DNA from 2 places in the Carnobacterium sp. CS13 genome. Region 2 is predicted to be linked to the other one. Evidence: a T-box and tRNA genes for the amino acid it is inferred to sense, from the RefSeq annotation. Region 2 holds a T-box; the other holds one or more tRNA genes.
What was found. A T-box is a leader RNA that pairs with one kind of tRNA and senses whether it is charged. The one in region 2 lies ahead of JHE06_RS04195 (valine--tRNA ligase), so its partner is inferred to be a tRNA-Val.

Region 1 (3,262 bases), 720 kb from region 2:
AGCGAAGCTCAGAATTGAAGCCCCAGTAAACGGCGGCCGTAACTATAACGGTCCTAAGGTAGCGAAATTCCTTGTCGGGTAAGTTCCGACCCGCACGAAAGGCGTAATGATTTGGGCACTGTCTCAACGAGAGACTCGGTGAAATTATAGTACCTGTGAAGATGCAGGTTACCCGCGACAGGACGGAAAGACCCCATGGAGCTTTACTGCAGTTTGATATTGAGTGTTTGTACAGCTTGTACAGGATAGGTAGGAGCCGATGAAACCAGGACGCTAGTCTTGGTGGAGGCGTTGGTGGGATACTACCCTTGCTGTATGACCACTCTAACCCACAGCCATGATCTGGCTGGGAGACAGTGTCTGACGGGCAGTTTGACTGGGGCGGTCGCCTCCTAAAGAGTAACGGAGGCGCCCAAAGGTTCCCTCAGAATGGTTGGAAATCATTCGTAGAGTGTAAAGGCAGAAGGGAGCTTGACTGCGAGACCTACAAGTCGAGCAGGGACGAAAGTCGGGCTTAGTGATCCGGTGGTTCCGCATGGAAGGGCCATCGCTCAACGGATAAAAGCTACCCTGGGGATAACAGGCTTATCTCCCCCAAGAGTCCACATCGACGGGGAGGTTTGGCACCTCGATGTCGGCTCATCGCATCCTGGGGCTGTAGTCGGTCCCAAGGGTTGGGCTGTTCGCCCATTAAAGCGGTACGCGAGCTGGGTTCAGAACGTCGTGAGACAGTTCGGTCCCTATCCGTCGCGGGCGCAGGAAATTTGAGAGGAGCTGTCCTTAGTACGAGAGGACCGGGATGGACACACCGCTGGTGTACCAGTTGTTCTGCCAAGAGCATCGCTGGGTAGCTATGTGTGGACGGGATAAACGCTGAAAGCATCTAAGCGTGAAGCCCCCCTCAAGATGAGATTTCCCATCACGTAAGTGAGTAAGACCCCTGAGAGATGATCAGGTAGATAGGTTGGAAGTGGAAGTACAGCGATGTATGGAGCGGACCAATACTAATCGGTCGAGGACTTAACCAATTTTTTAAACGGTGTCTTGGTTTCGACACGATGTTGCAAGAGAAAAACACTATCCAGTTTTGAGAGAACACCGTTCTCTTGATGAAAAAATGTGCGGTGGTGACGGCAAGAAGGTCACACCTGTTCCCATGCCGAACACAGCAGTTAAGCTTCTTAGCGCCGATGGTAGTGAAGGGTTTCCCTTTGTGAGAGTAGGACGCTGCCGCGCATTGATTCATTAAATTTAATTTATCCCATGGAGGTTTAGCTCAGCTGGGAGAGCATCTGCCTTACAAGCAGAGGGTCAGCGGTTCGATCCCGTTAACCTCCACCATGAGTCATTAGCTCAGTTGGTAGAGCATCTGACTTTTAATCAGAGGGTCGCAGGTTCGAATCCTGCATGACTCATAACTAAACATCTATGATGGATAGTTATGCTACGCTTAGCGGGTGTGGCGGAATTGGCAGACGCACTAGATTTAGGATCTAGCGTCGAGAGACGTGGGGGTTCAAGTCCCTTCACCCGCACCATTTATTCTTTTTACTGTATTAGCCGGCTTAGCTCAGTTGGTAGAGCATCTGATTTGTAATCAGAGGGTCGAGGGTTCAACTCCTTTAGCCGGCACCATTTGCGGAAGTAGTTCAGTGGTAGAACGCCACCTTGCCAAGGTGGAGGTCGCGGGTTCGAACCCCGTCTTCCGCTTACTAGACCAACTAGTAAGCAAGATTTGAAAAAATCATTGCTTGTTCTAAATGCCGGGGTGGCGGAACAGGTAGACGCACAGGACTTAAAATCCTGCGGTGAGTGATCACCGTGCCGGTTCGATTCCGGCCCTCGGCACCATTATTCAGCACCCATAGCTCAATTGGATAGAGTACCTGACTACGAATCAGGCGGTTAGAGGTTCGACTCCTCTTGGGTGCATTTTTCAAAACTAACATTGAAGAACATTACGGGAAGTAGCTCAGCTTGGTAGAGCACTTGGTTTGGGACCAAGGGGTCGCAGGTTCGAATCCTGTCTTCCCGATAAAAGAATAAAATACAAAAATAATCACTTATTTCATTAGTGGTTATTTTTTTATTTGGTTAGAATTAAATAGTTTTTAAGGCAAATGAGACTGTGTGGCTTTTCAAATGGCTTATTTTCTCGTATAATGAAAGTCAGGATTAGTCAAGGATTAGTCTGATTGGTTGACGCTGTTCTAGAGGAAAAAAGGAACGAGCGATTAAGTCTAGTGTTAAGACAAAAAGAAAAGGAGTGTTACTGAGAGAACACCGTTGCATTGTGTGGTAAAAATAGGTAATATACATACCATACATCTTCATTGTTTCAGTAACGAATAGCACATGAATAATCAAAATATGTCGGATATCATTGAAGCTTATTTGAAGAAAGTACTTGGAACGGATGAGCAAGTCGAAATTAGGCGTAGTGAAATGGCAAATCGATTTAATTGTGTTCCTTCTCAAATTAACTATGTCATCAACACACGTTTTACTGTTCAACAAGGTTATTTGGTTGAGAGCAAACGTGGCGGCGGCGGGTATATTCGAATTATAAAAGTAAAGTTGTTAGATGAAGCAGAAATGTTGGATATGCTGATTGATGTGGTTGGAGATAAGATTTCTCAAAGGAACGCTTTTTCAATCGTAGAAACGTTATACGAAGACAATATGATAGCTAAACGAGAAGCCAATTTAATGTTATCAGCGATGGAGAAATCGGTTTTATCTTTAGACTCAAAACTGGAACATGAATTACGGGCACGCATTTTAATAGCATTTTTAAACAATTTAAAATATGAACAGTCTTAAAAGACGGAGGTAATAAAATATGAATGAATTATTTTCAGAAAAAGCAAAAATGGTTCTAATGTTAGCACAGGAAGAAGCTAAAGGATTCCGTCATCATTCTGTCGGGACAGAGCACATCTTGTTGGGCCTTATGGTTGAACAAGAAGGAATTGCGGGCCAAACACTTCGTCAATTTTCTGTAACGGAAAAAGACGTAAGAGAAGAAATAGAACATTTCACGGGTTATGGAACCATGAAATATGTTTCGAAAAACGCCGTCTTGCCTTATTCGCCTCGAGCTAAACAAGCAATCACATTAGCTACAGACGAAGCAAGACGAATGGGAGCTCCTTTAGTAGGAACGGAACATTTGCTATTAGGTCTATTAAGAGAAGAAGATATCTTATCGTCTAAAATTTTGACTAATTTAGATATTAGTTTGAACAAAACCCGTCAAATT
Region 2 (3,262 bases):
GTGACTTTTTGAATGGTTTCATTTAATTTAGTTAAAATCCAGCGATCCGCAACGGTTTTTTCACCAGTCAAATCTATTTGCTCAACAGTAAAGTTTTCCATATTCATCAATGCGAAACGACTAGCGTTCCAAATTTTATTGATGAAGTTCCAAGCAGCGTCCATTTTATCGTAACTGAAACGCACATCTTGACCAGGAGAAGATCCGTTCGATAAGAACCAGCGCAGTGCATCTGCACCATATTGATCGATCACATCCATCGGATCAATCCCATTGCCTAATGACTTACTCATTTTGCGTCCCTCTTCATCGCGAATCAGACCATGAATCAAAACGTTCTTAAACGGTCTTTTTCCAGTAAATTCCAAACTCTGGAAAATCATCCGGCTGACCCAGAAGAAAATAATGTCGTAGCCTGTAACCAATGTGTCCGTTGGGAAGTACCGTTTAAAATCTTCCGCTTCTTCATCTGGCCAGCCCATTGTTGAAAACGGCCATAAAGCTGAGCTAAACCAAGTGTCCAATACATCCGGATCTTGAACCCAATCCTCGCTGTTTTCCGGCGCTTCCATGCCGACATACAATTCGCCAGTCGTCTTATGGTACCAAGCCGGAATTCGATGTCCCCACCATAGTTGACGTGAAATAACCCAATCGTGAACATTTTCCATCCAACGCATATACGTATTCTCAAAACGATCAGGGACAAAAGACACTTTGTTATCTGTTTCTTGATTGTCTATCGCTTCTTTTGCTAAAGACTCCATTTTAACAAACCATTGTGTTGATAAACGCGGTTCGACTACTACTCCTGTACGTTCAGAATGTCCGACACTGTGAACCATTTTTTCAATTTTGATTAAATGACCTTCTGCTTCCAGATCTTTAACAACTGCTTTACGAGCTGCAAATCGATCCATTCCAGCATACTTGCCAGCCAGCTCATTCATCGTTCCATCTTCATGCATCACGTTGACACGCGGCAAATCATGACGGTTCCCGACTTCAAAGTCATTAGGGTCATGGGCAGGGGTGATCTTAACAACCCCTGTACCAAAGTCCTTTTCAACGTATTCATCAGCAACAATCGGTATTTCACGGTTCATTAACGGTAATAAAACAGTTTTCCCAATTAATTGCTGGTAACGTTCATCTTCAGGATGCACAGCAATTGCAGTATCGCCTAACATTGTTTCAGGACGAGTAGTAGCAATTTCAACAACACCGCTGCCATCGGACAACGGGTAGCTCATGTGGTAAAAAGCTCCTTCAACGTCTTTATGGATCACTTCAATATCTGATAAAGCTGTTTTAGCTTTTGGATCCCAGTTGATAATATACTCGCCGCGATAAATCAGTTTCTTTTCATACATTGTAACGAAAACTTTTTTTACGGCTTCTGACAAGCCGTCATCTAATGTAAAACGCTCGCGGCTGTAATCAACTGATATTCCAACTTTAGCCCATTGTTGGCGGATAACCTCTGCATATTCTTCTTTCCAATCCCAGACCGTTTCAATAAATTTTTCACGACCTAAATCATAGCGAGAAATGCCTTTTTCTGCTAATTTTTCTTCTACTTTTGCCTGAGTCGCAATTCCAGCGTGATCCATTCCAGGCAACCACAAAGTATCGTAGCCTTGCATGCGTTTTTGTCGAATAATGATGTCTTGCAAAGCTGTATCCCACGCATGCCCTAAATGAAGTTTTCCAGTAACATTTGGCGGAGGTATAACAATAGAGTAAGGTTGCTTTGTTTTGTCTCCACTTGGTTTAAACAAATCTTTTTCTAACCATTTTTCATAGCGGCCTGCTTCAACTTCTTTTGGTTGATATTTTGTCGCCATCTTCAGTTCATCTGCCATGTCCCTTAACCCCTTTTTCATTTTTTTAAAGCTGCTATTATATAAAACGACAAAAAAAGCACCCATCCTAATGTATAATCATTAGGACGAATGCTTTAGAATTCGCGGTACCACCTAGTTTGCATATTCGTTATTCCCGAATATACCTCTCTCTTCACGTTTTTAACGTAACGTCACTCCGTACAAGGTTACTCTTTCTTCACCCTGTCAGCTCCCAAGCTACCTTCATCTTATTTCGGTTAAGAACTCCCACCATCTGTTCTTTTCTCTATTAAACCAAAAATAACATTACTCTTCTTGTTCATCGCTTTTAAGTATGTCTTATTTTAGCATTGAAAAGGTGGTAATTCAATCCTGTATTTTATAATTCGGAATTAAACTCAACGAGCAGCTTTTGCAACTTCAATAGCTTTGTCATAGTTTGGTTCATCAACCATTTCAGATACGATTTCTTTGTAGATTAATTTTCCGCTTGCATCGATTACAAACACAGAACGCGCTAATACATTCATTTCAGGGACAAATAAACCGTATGCTTTGCCGAAAGAAGCATCCGTATCGTGCAACATCTCCATTTCGATACCTTCTCCAGCACACCAATTTTCTTGTTGTTCTTTTGTATTTGTTGAGATCGTCATTAACTGTACGCCTTCGATAGCACTTGCTGCTGAATTGAAAGCTTTCGTTTGAACCGCACAAACACGTGTATCAATGTCCGGTACGACACTGATTAAAACAACTTTTCCGTTAAATTGTTTCAATTCAATGGTCTCATCTTTTAAATTTTTCACTGAAAAATCCGGTGCTTGTTCTCCCACTGCGGGTTGCGTGCCTTCAACTTTAAAAGGAGTGCCTTTTCTTGTGATTTCCATGTATATCGCTCCTATTCATATATAAACCTACTTCTTTAGTATACGCTGGCTGGAAAGAAAAATGCAACCTTTACCATTTTAATTGCTTCACTAACTACAAAGCGAATACCTATTTAACTACTGGATGAAGCAGCCAGTCATTATAACAAACCAACGTTAAAATTTCACTGGTTAAGTCAATATACCGGATACCCACGTGTTCCGGCACATTAACCCTTCCTGGAGCAAAATTTAATATCGCCGTAATCCCTCCATCTACCAACATCTCTACTGCCTCTTGAGAAAATTCGCTAGGGACCGTAGAGATGGCCACATGAATTTCTTCTCTTAGTAACACTTCTTTCATCTGATCAATCGAATAAACCGGAACTCCGGATAATATTTTGCCGGAATTCTCTTCACATTTCTCGAAGCCGCATGTAATTTTCAAATTTTGATCTCTACGGAAATTATTTTCGATTAACGCTTTCCCAAGGTTTCCAACTCCGATCAAAGCAATCTTAATGATTTTATTCACATTCAATA

Region 1: it has a tRNA-Val gene. The T-box ahead of JHE06_RS04195 (valine--tRNA ligase) is inferred to sense a tRNA for this amino acid. The anticodon was not compared.

What each region holds. Positions count from the first base shown of each region.
Region 1 covers NZ_CP067364.1:153,783-157,044, forward strand. Annotated here, with positions in the region: rRNA gene JHE06_RS00695 (23S ribosomal RNA) at 1-1,028, shown strand, start outside; rRNA gene rrf (5S ribosomal RNA) at 1,121-1,236, shown strand; tRNA gene JHE06_RS00705 (tRNA-Val) at 1,266-1,341, shown strand; tRNA gene JHE06_RS00710 (tRNA-Lys) at 1,343-1,415, shown strand; tRNA gene JHE06_RS00715 (tRNA-Leu) at 1,454-1,538, shown strand; tRNA gene JHE06_RS00720 (tRNA-Thr) at 1,560-1,635, shown strand; tRNA gene JHE06_RS00725 (tRNA-Gly) at 1,639-1,710, shown strand; tRNA gene JHE06_RS00730 (tRNA-Leu) at 1,763-1,851, shown strand; tRNA gene JHE06_RS00735 (tRNA-Arg) at 1,859-1,932, shown strand; tRNA gene JHE06_RS00740 (tRNA-Pro) at 1,962-2,035, shown strand; gene JHE06_RS00745 (CtsR family transcriptional regulator) at 2,356-2,823, shown strand; gene JHE06_RS00750 (ATP-dependent Clp protease ATP-binding subunit) at 2,843-3,262, shown strand, end outside.
Region 2 covers NZ_CP067364.1:869,549-872,810, reverse strand. Annotated here, with positions in the region: gene JHE06_RS04195 (valine--tRNA ligase) at 1-1,865, opposite strand, end outside; T-box leader at 1,945-2,179, opposite strand; gene tpx (thiol peroxidase) at 2,246-2,737, opposite strand; gene JHE06_RS04185 (redox-sensing transcriptional repressor Rex) at 2,847-3,262, opposite strand, start outside.